Regions from separate parts of the Streptomyces polygonati genome, predicted to be linked through region 1. Evidence: predicted binding sites of a transcription regulator. Region 1 holds the regulator's gene; the other holds the start of a gene.
The links. Region 1 encodes HrcA, which represses chaperone genes, less so after heat shock. Its sites were predicted from a motif close to TTNGCACTCNGNNNNNCNGAGTGCNAA; they were not measured.

Region 1 (6,570 bases):
GGCTGATCCTCTACACCGACGGCGTCACGGAGGCCCGGGATCCCAGCGGCGCCTTCTATCCGCTGCTGGCCCGCGCCGTCACCTGGGGCGGCGACCGGCCGGGACCGCTGCTCAAAGCGATGACCGGCGATCTGCTGGCCCACGTGGCGGGCCCGCTGGAGGACGACATGGCGGTGGTCGCCGTGCAGCGCGAGATCCGCGCGAGGGCGCGGTGACCGGCGGCGGAGAGCCGGCGCCCGGAGGTCAGCCGGCCGGCGGCCCGGGGTCCGGGTCCGGCTCCGGCTCCGCGAAGCGCTCGGCCAGGGCGTCCCGCTGGGCCCGCAGGAAGCGCGCGTCCACCACCGCGCCGTGGCCCGGTACGTAGCGGGCGGTCTCCCCGCCCAGGGCCAGCAGCGCGTCCACCGTGGCCGCCCAGGCGGCCGGCACCGCGTCCTCGCCGGCCTGCGGCTCCCCGGACTCCTCCACCAGGTCGCCGCAGAAGACCACCGCCGGGTCGCTGGCGGTGGCGCCCGGTACGACCACCACCAGGTCGTGACCGGTGTGGCCGCGGCCGGGATGCACCAGCCGTACCGGCCGCTCACCGAGGTCGAGGCCGAGTTCGCCGAGCACCGGCCGGTCCGGGTGGACCAGCGCCGAGGCCGCCCGGGCGGCCTCCAGCGGGTCGGTGCCGAGCTCCACCGCCGTCTCGCGCATCGCCTCCCGCTCGCGCCGCAGATAGCCGTCCAGCGACGCCTCGCCGTACACCGCGGCGCCGGGGAACGCCGCCGTGCCGAAGACATGGTCGAAGTGTCCGTGGGTGAGCACGACGTGGGTGACCTCGCGGCCGGTCAGCGCCGCCACCTGCCGCCGCAGCTCCTCGCCGGCCTCCAGCGTGGAGCCGGTGTCGACCAGCAGCACACCGTCCGCGCCGACGACGAGGCCGACCGTCACATCGAGGTACGGCAGCCGCCGGCGGGCCACCCCGGGAGCCAGATGCTCCCACACCGAACTCCCGGCGCCCGGCTCCCCCGCACTCTCCACAGATTCCACAGGGGCGACGCTATCCCCGTGACCGCGGGTACGCGCGCCCTGGTGGCGCCCTCTCCGCCCCCGTCACGCCGCGCCCGCCCCTGGGCGCCACCAGCGCCCCCGCAGCCCCTCGCGCGCCACCCCGGAGCGCGAGGGGACGGCTCGTCGGACCGCGCACGGCGGCCGGCGCCGGGGTCGCCCGCGAACGATCACGAGCCGGATCGGAAGCGGTCTTGCCGAGCCCTTGCCGCCGCGCCGTACACTTGCTGCGGGAAAGCTGGCACTCGAAATGGACGAGTGCCAGGCCAGACGGCTCGGGGCCCACGGTTGGGAGGTGCGCGATGCTGAGCGAACGCAGACTCGAAGTGCTGCGTGCCATCGTTCAGGACTATGTCGGCACCGAGGAGCCGGTCGGGTCCAAGGCGCTGACCGAGCGCCACCAGCTCGGCGTGTCGCCCGCCACCGTCCGCAACGACATGGCCGTCCTGGAGGACGAGGGCTACATCGCCCAGCCGCACACCAGCGCCGGCCGTATCCCCACCGACAAGGGCTACCGGCTCTTCGTCGACAAACTGGCCGGTGTCAAGCCGCTGTCCGGCGCCGAGCGCCGCGCGATCCAGAACTTCCTGGGCGGCGCGGTCGACCTCGACGACGTGGTGGCGCGGACGGTGCGGCTGCTGGCCCAGCTCACCCGGCAGGTCGCGGTCGTGCAGTATCCGTCGCTGGTCCGCTCCTCGGTCCGGCACGTGGAGCTGCTGTCACTCGCGCCCGCCCGCCTCATGCTGGTGCTGATCACCGACACCGGACGGGTCGAGCAGCGGCTGATCGACTGCGCCGCCCCGGTCGGCGAGACCGTACTGGCGGATCTGCGGGCCCGGCTCAACAGCCGGGTCGTCGGCCGCCGGTTCGCCGATGTGCCGCCGCTGGTCCAGGACCTGCCGGAAAGCTTCGACCCGGACGACCGCCCGGCGGTCTCCGGTGTGCTCGCCACCCTCCTGGAAACCCTGGTCGAGGACAAGGAGGAGCGCATCATGCTCGGCGGCGCGGCGAACCTGACCAGGTTCAATCATGACTTCCCGCTGACGATCCGTCCGGTCCTGGAAGCACTGGAGGAGCAGATGGTGCTCCTGAAACTGCTCGGCGAAACCGCGGACTCGACGATGACGGTCCGCATCGGGCATGAGAACTTTCACGAGGGCCTCAATTCCACCTCCGTGGTGGCGGTCGGCTACGGTTCGGGCGACGAGGCAGTCGCCAAACTCGGCGTGGTCGGACCGACCCGCATGGACTACCCCGGAACGATGGGAGCGGTACGCGCAGTGGCACGTTACGTCGGACAGATCCTGGCGGAGTCGTAAGTGGCCACCGACTACTACGCCGTTCTCGGCGTGCGCCGTGACGCAGGACCTGACGAGATCAAGAAGGCATTCCGCCGGCTCGCCCGCGAACTGCACCCGGACGTCAATCCGGACCCGAAGACGCAGGAGCGGTTCAAGGAGATCAACGCGGCCTACGAGGTGCTCTCCGATCCGCAGAAGAAACAGGTCTACGACCTCGGCGGTGATCCGCTGTCCGCCGCCGGCGGTGGCGCGGGCGGGGCCGGCTTCGGGGCCGGCTTCGGCAACTTCAGCGACATCATGGACGCCTTCTTCGGGCAGTCGCAGCAGCGCGGCCCGCGCTCGCGCACCCGGCGCGGCCAGGACGCGATGATCCGGCTGGAGATCGAGCTGGACGAGGCCGCGTTCGGCACCACCAAGGACATCCAGGTGGACACCGCGGTCACCTGCGGCACCTGCAACGGCGAGGGGGCCGCGCCGGGTACGTCGGCGCAGACCTGCGACATGTGCCGCGGTCGCGGCGAGGTGTCCCAGGTCACCCGGTCCTTCCTCGGCCAGGTGATGACCTCGCGGCCGTGCCCGCAGTGCCAGGGCTTCGGCACGGTCGTGCCCACCCCCTGCCCCGAGTGCGCCGGCGACGGCCGGGTCCGCTCCCGCCGCACCCTGACGGTGAAGATCCCGGCCGGCGTCGACAACGGCACCCGGATCCAGCTGGCCGGCGAGGGGGAGGTCGGCCCCGGCGGAGGCCCGGCCGGTGACCTCTACGTGGAGATCCGCGAGGTCCCGCACCCGGTCTTCCAGCGCCGCGGCGACGACCTGCACTGCACGGTCACCCTCCCGATGACGGCGGCCTCACTCGGCACCAAGTGCCCGTTGGAGACGCTCGACGGTATGGAGGAGATCGACATCAGGCCCGGCACCCAGTCCGGCCAGTCCATCCCGCTCCACCAGCGCGGCATCACCCACCTGCGCGGCGGCGGCCGCGGCGACCTCGTCGTCCATGTCGAGGTCATCACCCCGCACAAGCTCGACGCCGATCAGGAAGAGCTGATGCGCCGCCTCGCCAAGCTCCGCGGCGAGGAACGCCCCACCGGCCAGTTCGCCCCGGGCCAGCAGGGCCTCTTCTCCCGCCTCAAGGACGCGTTCAACGGGCGCTGACCCGCCCGCACATCCCCACCAGGGGCGGCCCAGGGCCGGGGGAGCGCCGGTAGCGGCGGCTGCCCCGGCCACCCCGGCGTCCGGTGCGGGCCCGGGGTGGGGGCGGGGCGGGGGCAGCGGGGTGGCACGATGAACGCATGGGCGCGCTCACCGATCTCTCCTCCTTCTCGGCTCACCCGATCGTGCAAGCCCCGATGGCCGGCGGCGCCTCGAATCCGCAGCTGGCCGCGGCGGTCGGGGCGGCCGGCGGGCTCGGGTTCCTGGCCGCCGGCTACAAGACGTCCGAGGCGATGTACCAGGAGATCCGTCAGCTGCGGGACCTGACCTCGCAGCCCTTCGGGGTGAATCTGTTCATGCCCCAGCCCGGCACCGTCGACCCGTCCGCCGTCGCGGTGTACGCGGAGCAGCTGGCCGGCGAGGCCGCCTGGTACGCCACCGCGCTGGGCGACCCCGACACCGGTGGCGACGACGCCTACGACGCCAAGGTCGCGGTGCTGCTGGAGGACCCGGTGCCACTGGTCAGCTTCACCTTCGGCTGCCCCGAGCGCTCGGTCTGCGAGGCGTTCGCCAAGGCCGGTACGTACACGGTCGTCACCGTCACCTCGCCCACCGAGGCGCTCGCCGCCCAGCGGGCGGGCGCCGACGCGCTCTGCGTCCAGGGCGTGGAGGCCGGCGGCCATCAGGGCACCCACCGCGACGACCCGCAGCTCGACGGCGCCGGGATCGGCCTGCTCTCGCTGATACCGCAGGTCCGCGAGGTCGTACGGCTGCCGATGATCGCCGCGGGCGGGCTGATGCGCGGCGGCCAGATCGCCGCGGTGCTCGCGGCCGGGGCCGACGCCGCGGCCCTGGGCACCGCCTTCCTCGTCTGTCCGGAGTCCGGCGCCAACATCCTGCACAAACGGGCCGTCACCGACCCGGTGTTCAGCCGCACCGAGCTGACCCGCGCCTTCTCCGGCCGCCCGGCCCGCGGCCTGCTCAACCGCTTCATGCGCGAGCACGGCCCGTACACGCCGCCCGGCTACCCGCAGATCCACCACCTCACCTCACCGCTGCGCCAGGCGGCGGTCGCGGCCGGCGACCCGCAGGGGATGGCTCTGTGGGCGGGCCAGGGCCACCGGCTGGCCCGCGAACTGTCCGCCGGGGCGCTCGTCGAAACCCTCGTCGCCGAACTCCGCGCCGCCCAGGAGACCCACGCATGACCGCCCCGGTCTTCCTCGTCGAACCCGCCCTGCTCGACGGCTCCTCCGCCCGCCTGACCCTGGACGGCCCGGAAGGGAGGCACGCGGTGTCGGTGCGGCGATTGCAGCCCGGTGAGGAGATCGTGCTCACCGACGGCGCCGGGCGGGGGGCGTACGGAGTGGTGGATGGCGTCGTCGGCAAGGACGTGCTGAACGTCGAGGTCCACGCGATCCGCGACGAGCCCGCGCCCTCCCCCCGGCTCACCGTCGTCCAGGCGCTGCCGAAGGGCGACCGGGGTGAACTCGCCGTCGAGACCATGACGGAGGTGGGCGTCGACGTCATCGTCCCCTGGGCCGCGGCCCGTTGCGTCACCCAGTGGCGGGGCGAGCGCGGCGCCAAGTCCCTGGCCAAATGGCGTTCCACGGCCAGGGAGGCGGCCAAGCAGTCCCGGCGGCTGCGCTTCCCCGAGGTGGCCGAGATGCTGACGACCCGTCAGCTCGCATCCCTGCTGGCGACCGCGGACTTCGCCGGGGTCCTGCACGAGGAGGGTTCCACCGCGCTGGCCACGGCCGAATTGCCGACAGCCGGATCGGTGGTGCTGGTGGTCGGCCCGGAGGGCGGGGTCTCCCCGGAGGAACTGACCGCCTTCGCGCAGGCGGGCGCCCCGCCGTACCGGCTGGGCCCCACCGTGCTGCGTACGTCCACGGCCGGCGTCGCCGCGGCGGCGCTGCTGCTGACCCGCACCGGGCGCTGGGCGTAGGGCGGCCGGTGCGGGTCGGGGCACGGGCGATCCCGGGTCGTTCGCGTCCGGTCCGGGTCGTTCGCGTCTGATCCGGCCCGGCCCGGCCCGGCCCGGCCCGGCCCGGCCCAGCCCGGTCCGGTGCGGATCGGGTCCGGTCACACCGGCACGGTGACATACGTCTTGCCCTGCTCGTTCTGCACCAGCACCGACGCCACCTGGTCCGGCCGGACCGCCGCCGAGCCGTCCAGGTCGGCGCCCTTGCCCGCGCCCGTCCCGTCGTCGCCGACCGTCCAGCCGCCGGCCGTCCGCCGGGAGCCGTCGCGCGCGACGACCACCAGGCGGCAGCGTTCACCCGCCGGGATGCCGCTGACCGCCGCGTTGACGCGGACCCAGGCGGCGGCAGGGGTGAGCCGTACGGTCATCCGCGCGTGGGTGGCCGGGTCGGTGGCCGAGGCCACCCGCACCCCCGGCACGGGTGTGGCGGTCGGGGCGGCGGCGGTGACCGTGGGGATGGTGACCGGGCCGGTCGCTTCCGTTCCCGAGCCGTCGTCCCCCATCAGATAGCCGCCGAGGAAGACCAGCGCTGCCGAGGCGGCCACCGCCGCGCCCACCGCCGATGACCAGCGCAGCCGGGTACTCGCCCGTTCGTCGCGGGACTGCCGCAGCGTGCGTTGGAGCAGCAACTCCCCGCCCTCCGGCGGCCCGTCCTCGAACGCCTCGGCCGGCAGTCCGCCCAGCAGGAGTTCCGCCCGGCGCAGTTCGGCCAGTTCGGCGCGGCACTGGTCGCAGCTCGCCGTGTGCTCGTCGATCTCCGCCGTCTCGCGCGGATCGAGCAACCCCAGGACATAGGCGCCGAGCAGTTCCTCATGGCGATGCGACTCACTCACGCGGCCACCTCCTGAAGGCTGGCGTTGCTGTCCGATCTCCTGGCGTACAGCGCGCGCAGCGACTTGAGCGCGTAGTGGGCCCTGGACTTGACCGTTCCCTCGGCGATGCCCAGCCGCCCGGCCGCCTCCGCGGCGGTGTGTCCCCGGTAGTAGATCTCCACCAGCACGTCGCGGTGCTCGGGGGAGAGCCGGTCGAGCGCCTCCGCGAGCACCATCGAGTCCACCACCGCGTCGGCGTGGTCCCGCTGGACCGAGC
Region 2 (6,570 bases), on a different contig from region 1:
ATCACCGCCGCGATCACGACCATGTCCATGAGCTGAGCAAGGACAACCTGTACGGATGACCGTCACCCTGATGTGGGAGGCCGCCGCGGCGGACGGCTGCGGCCCCCGGCTGCTGGACTGGGCCCGGGAGCAGGACCTGTCCCCGATGCCCCGGCGGCTGGAGTTCCTGATCGCGCCCGGCGACCGGGTGCTGGTGATCAGCTGGTGGGAGCAGCCGTACGACGCCGAGCTGCCCGAACTGCCCGATCCGCCGGGCGAGCTGGTCCGCCGTCAGGTGCACCGCTGGCGGTTCGTCTCGGTGTCGGTGGAGAGCTGACGCACCCTCGCGACCGGGACTGACGCGCGCTCAGTCCCGTGCGGCCGGCCGTCCGATGAGCATGGCGGGCGAGCCCGCCACCCGGGTGAGGAAGACGGTCGCCGCGTTCGGCCCCCGCGGTCTCACCCGGCGCCGCACCTCCTCCGGCTCCACCGCGGAACCGCGCTTCTTCACCGTCAGCGTGCCCACCTCCCGCTCCCGCAGCAGCGCCTTGAGCCGCTTCAGGTTGAACGGCAGCACATCGCCGATCTCGTACGCCGTCGCGTACGGCGTCGGCCGCCGCTCGTCCGCGGTCACATAGGCGATGGTCGGGTCGATCAGCCCGCCGTCCACCTCTTCGGCCACCGCCGCCACCAGATGCGCGCGGATGACCGCGCCGTCCGGCTCGTAGAGGAAGCGCCCCACCGGCCGCACCGACGGGTCCGGCGGCAGGGACGCGGCCCGCAGCGCAGCCCCCGAGGGCAGCAGGGTGGCGCGTACGGCGCCGGGCCGGGTGCCGAACCACAGCGCCGCCTCCTTCACGTCCCCCCGGTCCGACACCCATTCGGCCTCGGCGTCGGCGGGCACCGCCTCGTGCGGGATGCCGGGGGCGACCTTCACGGCGGCGAAGGGGACGCGGCGGGCGGCGGTCACCGCCCAGGACAGCGGCGGCGAGTAGGCCTCGGGGTCGAAGGTGCGGCCCCGCCCGGTCCGCCGGGCCGGGTCGACGAAGACCGCGTCGTAGCCGGCCGTATCCGTCTCGGCGACATCCGCGCACCGCACCTCGATCCGGTCCGCCAGACCCAGCGCCTCGGCGTTGGCGCGGGCCACCGCGCAGGTCAGCGGGTCGCGGTCGACGGCCAGCACCTCGATGCCCGCCCGGGCCAGCGCGATCGCGTCGCCGCCGATGCCGCCGCACAGATCGGCCAGTCGCCGCACGCCCAGCGCCCGGAAACGCTCGGCCCGGTGGGCGGCGACACTCGTTCGGGTGGCCTGCTCGACGCCGTCCGGCGTGAAATACATCCGGTGCGCGTCGTCCGGCCCGAATTTCGCCACCGCCCGCTGCCGCAGCCGCGCCTGCCCGAGCGCCGCCGAGACCAGCCCGGCGTCGTAGCTCCTGCGCAGCCGGGTCGCCACGGCCAGGTCGGCGGCCGGGTCGTGGTCGCGCAGCCCGCCGAGCAGCGCCCGGCCGTCCTCGGTCAGCAGGTCGCGCAGGTTCTCGGGGTCCACCGGACCATTGTCGGTCACCCGGCCGGGCCGCCGTCCCGCCGGTGCGGACCGGCGCCCGCGGTCCCCGGGAGGGGCACTGATGCACCCGTCCGGACCACGCCACTGGCACTCCGCTTGACCGAGTGCTAAGTGCGTCCTAGTCTCAGTTCTGGCACTCGGCACCGCTGAGTGCCAGAACTCAGCGACGGGCAGGTCCGGCACCCGCGACGACGGGCCTACCAGGTCGCCGACCCAGACAGACACTCCCGTGAGCCCTTTGAAGGGGGAGGTCGGATCGTGACGACCGCCAGCACCAAGGTTGCCATCAAGCCGCTTGAGGACCGCATTGTGGTCCAGCCGCTCGACGCCGAGCAGACCACGGCCTCGGGCCTGGTCATTCCGGACACGGCGAAGGAGAAGCCCCAGGAGGGCGTCGTCCTTGCCGTCGGTCCGGGCCGCTTCGAGGACGGCAACCGGCTGCCGCTCGACGTCTCCGTGGGGGACGTCGTGCTCTACAGCAAGTACGGCGGCACCGAGGTGAAGTACAACGGCGAGGAGTACCTCGTCCTCTCGGCGCGCGACGTCCTCGCGATCGTCGAGAAGTAAGTCTTCCGGCTTCACCGAACAGCCGTGATCCCGCCCCGGGTTCTCCGTGTCCTTCAGGCCGGGGCCCCGGGGCGGTTTCGTTGACCGTCCTCACCGATGACTGACGACGACAACTGACTGACGAGTAGACGAGGTAGTTCCCAGGCATGGCCAAGATTCTGAAGTTCGACGAGGACGCCCGTCGCGCCCTTGAGCGCGGCGTCAACAAGCTCGCCGACACCGTGAAGGTGACCATCGGCCCCAAGGGCCGCAATGTCGTCATCGACAAGAAGTTCGGCGCCCCGACGATCACCAACGACGGCGTCACCATCGCCCGTGAGGTGGAGCTCGACGACCCGTACGAGAACCTGGGCGCCCAGCTCGTCAAGGAGGTGGCGACCAAGACCAACGACATCGCGGGTGACGGCACCACCACCGCGACCGTGCTGGCCCAGGCCCTGGTCCGCGAAGGCCTGCGCAACGTCGCGGCCGGCGCCTCCCCCGCCGCCCTGAAGAAGGGCATCGACGCGGCCGTCAAGGCCGTCTCCGAGGAGCTGCTGTCCTCCGCCCGCGCGATCGAGGGCAAGGAGGACATCGCCGCCGTCGCCGCGCTCTCCGCGCAGGACAAGCAGGTCGGCGAGCTGATCGCCGAGGCGATGGACAAGGTCGGCAAGGACGGTGTCATCACCGTCGAGGAGTCCAACACCTTCGGCCTGGAGCTGGAGTTCACCGAGGGCATGGCCTTCGACAAGGGCTACCTCTCGCCGTACTTCGTCACCGACCAGGAGCGGATGGAGGCCGTCCTCGACGACCCGTACATCCTGATCCACCAGGGCAAGATCACCTCCATCCAGGACATGCTGCCGCTGCTGGAGAAGATCATCCAGGCCGGTGCGTCCAAGCCGCTGCTGATCATCGCGGAGGACGTGGAGGGCGAGGCCCTGTCCACCCTGGTCGTCAACAAGATCCGCGGCACGTTCAACGCCGTCGCGGTCAAGGCGCCCGGCTTCGGTGACCGCCGCAAGGCCATGCTCGGCGACATCGCCACCCTGACCGGTGCGACCGTCATCGCCGAGGAGGTCGGCCTCAAGCTGGACGGAGCAGGTCTCGACCTGCTCGGCACCGCCCGCCGGGTCACCGTCACCAAGGACGAGACCACGATCGTCGACGGCGCCGGTGACAAGGCCGAGATCGACGGCCGGGTCAACCAGATCAAGGCCGAGATCGGCACCACCGACTCCGACTGGGACCGCGAGAAGCTCCAGGAGCGCCTCGCCAAGCTGGCCGGCGGCGTCTGCGTGATCAAGGTCGGCGCGGCCACCGAGGTGGAGCTCAAGGAGAAGAAGCACCGCCTGGAGGACGCGATCTCCGCGACCCGCGCGGCCGTCGAGGAGGGCATCGTCTCCGGCGGTGGCTCCGCCCTGGTCCACGCGGTCAAGGTGCTCGACGACAACCTGGGCAAGACCGGCGACGAGGCCACCGGTGTCGCGGTCGTCCGCCGCGCCGCCGTCGAGCCGCTGCGCTGGATCGCCGAGAACGCCGGCCTCGAAGGCTATGTGATCACCGCCAAGGTCGCCGACCTCGACAAGGGCCACGGTTTCAACGCGGCCACCGGCGAGTACGGCGACCTCATCAAGGCCGGCGTCATCGACCCGGTCAAGGTCACCCGCTCCGCCCTGGAGAACGCGGCCTCCATCGCCTCCCTCCTCCTCACGACCGAGACCCTGGTCGTCGAGAAGAAGGAAGAGGAGCCCGCCGAGGCCGGCCACAGCCACGGCCACTCGCACTGACGCACCCCCGCACCACCTGAACACCCGCAGCGGCCCGGCCCCCCTCGAAAGAGGGGGGGCCGGGCCGCACGCGTTTCAGCCACCCGGCGCGGGCGGCTCAGAGCTTGGGGTCGTAGCGGCGGGTGGTGCGCTGGGAGGCCGCGGCGAAGAGGGCGGGCGGGGTGTGGCGGGCCAGGGCGACGGCGAGTTTGTAGCGGGGGTCGGGGATGCTGACCGTGCGGCCGCGGGACAGGTCGCGCAGCGCGGTGGCGACGACCTTGTTGGGGTTGAGCCACGCCCAGGAGGGGGCCTTGCCGGGATCCATGCCCGCGCGTTCGTGGAATTCGGTGCGGACCAGGCCCGGGCACAGCGCGAGGAAGCGGACGCCGGAGCCGTCGAGTTCGCGGGCGATGCCCTCGGTGAAGCTGACCACCCACGCCTTGCTGGCGCCGTAGGTGCCGCGGGGCATGAACGCGGCGGTGGACGCCACGTTGATGACGAAGCCGTGGCGGCGCTCGCGCATGGCGGGCACCGCCGCCGAGGTGAGGCGCAGCACCGCCTCGCAGTGGACCTTCAGCATGCGCGACTCGTCGGTGACGGAAGTCTCCAGGAACCTCCCGCGATGCCCGAACCCCGCGTTGTTGACCAGCACCTGCACCCGCGCGCCGGGATCACGCAGGCGCGCCTCGACCGCCGCGATGCCGTCGTCCTCGGCCAGATCGGCGGGCAGCACCTCGGCCGCCGTGTTGTACCGCGCCCCCAGCTCCGCCGCCGTGCGCCGCAGCCGCTCCTCGTCGCGGGCGACCAGCACCAGACGGTGACCCGCGGCCGCGAGCCGCCGCGCGAAGGCCGCGCCGATGCCGGAGGTCGCACCGGTGATCAGTGAAGTCGTCATGCGGGCAGCGTAGAGGGCCCCGGCGGGACGGCCCAGACGTACGGACCGGTGACAGCACTAGCGGGCCAGGCGGCGGCGGATCGCTTCGCGTTCGTCGGCGGGGAAGGCGGGGACGTCGAGGAGGAGGGGGAGGAGGTCGGGGGCGGTGGTGAGGGCGCGGAAGGAGACGGCGACGGTGACGGCGTGGGTCCGGGGGCGGGAGACGACGGTGATCGGGTCGCCCGCGGTGATCTGGCCGGGTTCGATCACCCGGAAGTAGGGGCCCGGCAGGGCGGCCCGGGTGAAGCGGGGGAGCCAGCCGCTTTCGCCGAGCCAGCCGGCGAAGGTGGAGCAGGGGATACGCGGGCAGGAGACTTCGAGCAGGACGCCCCCGACGCGCCAGCGCTCGCCGATCAGCGCGGAGTTGACGTCGATGCCGCTGGTGGTGAGATTCTCGCCGAAGCAGCCGCCGGCCAGCTCGCGGCCCAACTCCCGCTCCCAGTGGTCGAGATCCTCGCGGGCGTAGGCGTATACCGCCTGGTCGGCGCCACCGTGGTGCCCGATGTCGTACGCGTGGTCACCGGCCAGGCCCACCGAGCCGTCGCCCTTCGGGCCGGGTACGGTCACCGCGACCGGGCCCGCCACCGGCCGCTTGTCGATGCCGGTGGTCGAGACGCGCTTCCACGGGTTGGGACGCGGTCGGCCCACATTGACGCTGAGTATGTGCGGCATGCTGCTGCTCACCCCTGTCTGAGGTAGGGAGTGGTGACGCCGAGCGGTGTGAAGCCGAGCCGTCGCAGGATCGGGCGGCTGTCGTCGGAGGCGTCCACCTGGAGATAGCGGATGTTCCTCGCGGCGGCGATACGGGCCCGGTGGGCGACCAGCGCGCGGTAGATCCCGCGTCCGCGCCATTCCGGTACGGTGCCGCCGCCCCACAGGCTGGCGAAGTCGGTGCCCGGGTGGAACTCCATCCGGGCCGAGCAGACGGCTTCGCCGCCCGCCATCGCCACGACCGCGACCAGGCTGCCGGGGCTGCGGGTGAGCTGGTCGAGCAGGCGGGCGTGCAGGGCCTCGGCGGGCGCGCCGAACGCCTTCGCGTGGGCCTTGGCCATCAGGAAGACGCCGGGCGCGTCTGTGACGGTCTCCACGCGCACGCCCCTGGGCGGTTGCCCGTCCAGCGGCAGCTCGGCCACCTCGGCGACCATCAGTGTCTCGGCCGGGCCCGGGGTGAAGCCGGCCGCCAGCAGGCGGTCGCCGAGGTCGGCCGGGCGGTCGTGCGCGTACAGCTTCCACTCGAACTCCCGGCCGGCCCCTTCGGGACCGGCCAGCCACCTGGTCTGCTCGGCGATCGCGGCGTCCGCGGTCTCCTCGTCCAGATCGGACCACAGCACACCGGTCCAGTCGTGCACGGCGGCGCCCGTCTGCCGCACCACGCCCGCGAACCGCTCCACCCGCGCGCCGGGCTCCGGCGCCGCGTCCCGCCGCATCTGGATGTCGAACAGCGCGCGTACGGCTTCGGTGTCCATCAGCGCATTGGAGCACGGGGCGCCGGTCGGCTCAACGGAATTCGGGGGGTCTTCACCCCAGGGCGTTCAGCACCAGGTCGACGTCCGCCTCCGTGTTGTGCAGGTGGAAGGCGAAGCGGAGGTTCCCGGCCCGGGCGGCGAAGCGGACGCCGGCCTGCTGGAGGCGGGCCGGGGCGGTCGCGGGCATGCCCGGGACGGCGACGATCGCCGAGTCGCCCGGGACCGGGGTGCGGCCGAGGGCGGTGAGGCCGGCCCGCAGCCGGGCCGCCAGCGCGAGGTCGTGGGCGTTCACGGCGGGGACGCCCACCTCCT

Region 2: the regulator HrcA is predicted to act here: its motif matches at 1,628-1,654, upstream of groES (co-chaperone GroES).

What each region holds. Positions count from the first base shown of each region.
Region 1 covers NZ_JBHSBB010000027.1:143,342-149,911, forward strand. The annotation lists gene ACFO3J_RS29130 (PP2C family protein-serine/threonine phosphatase) at 1-215, shown strand, start outside; gene ACFO3J_RS29135 (MBL fold metallo-hydrolase) at 244-1,029, opposite strand; gene hrcA (heat-inducible transcriptional repressor HrcA) at 1,350-2,366, shown strand; gene dnaJ (molecular chaperone DnaJ) at 2,367-3,503, shown strand; gene ACFO3J_RS29150 (nitronate monooxygenase) at 3,641-4,705, shown strand; gene ACFO3J_RS29155 (16S rRNA (uracil(1498)-N(3))-methyltransferase) at 4,702-5,445, shown strand; gene ACFO3J_RS29160 (anti-sigma factor family protein) at 5,583-6,314, opposite strand; gene ACFO3J_RS29165 (sigma-70 family RNA polymerase sigma factor) at 6,311-6,570, opposite strand, start outside.
Region 2 covers NZ_JBHSBB010000010.1:688,804-695,373, reverse strand. The annotation lists gene tsaD (tRNA (adenosine(37)-N6)-threonylcarbamoyltransferase complex transferase subunit TsaD) at 1-59, shown strand, start outside; gene ACFO3J_RS15735 (hypothetical protein) at 56-316, shown strand; gene ACFO3J_RS15730 (THUMP-like domain-containing protein) at 347-1,543, opposite strand; gene groES (co-chaperone GroES) at 1,802-2,110, shown strand; gene groL (chaperonin GroEL) at 2,257-3,879, shown strand; gene ACFO3J_RS15715 (SDR family NAD(P)-dependent oxidoreductase) at 3,977-4,753, opposite strand; gene ACFO3J_RS15710 (MOSC domain-containing protein) at 4,811-5,464, opposite strand; gene ACFO3J_RS15705 (GNAT family N-acetyltransferase) at 5,473-6,258, opposite strand; gene ACFO3J_RS15700 (aminotransferase class V-fold PLP-dependent enzyme) at 6,311-6,570, opposite strand, start outside.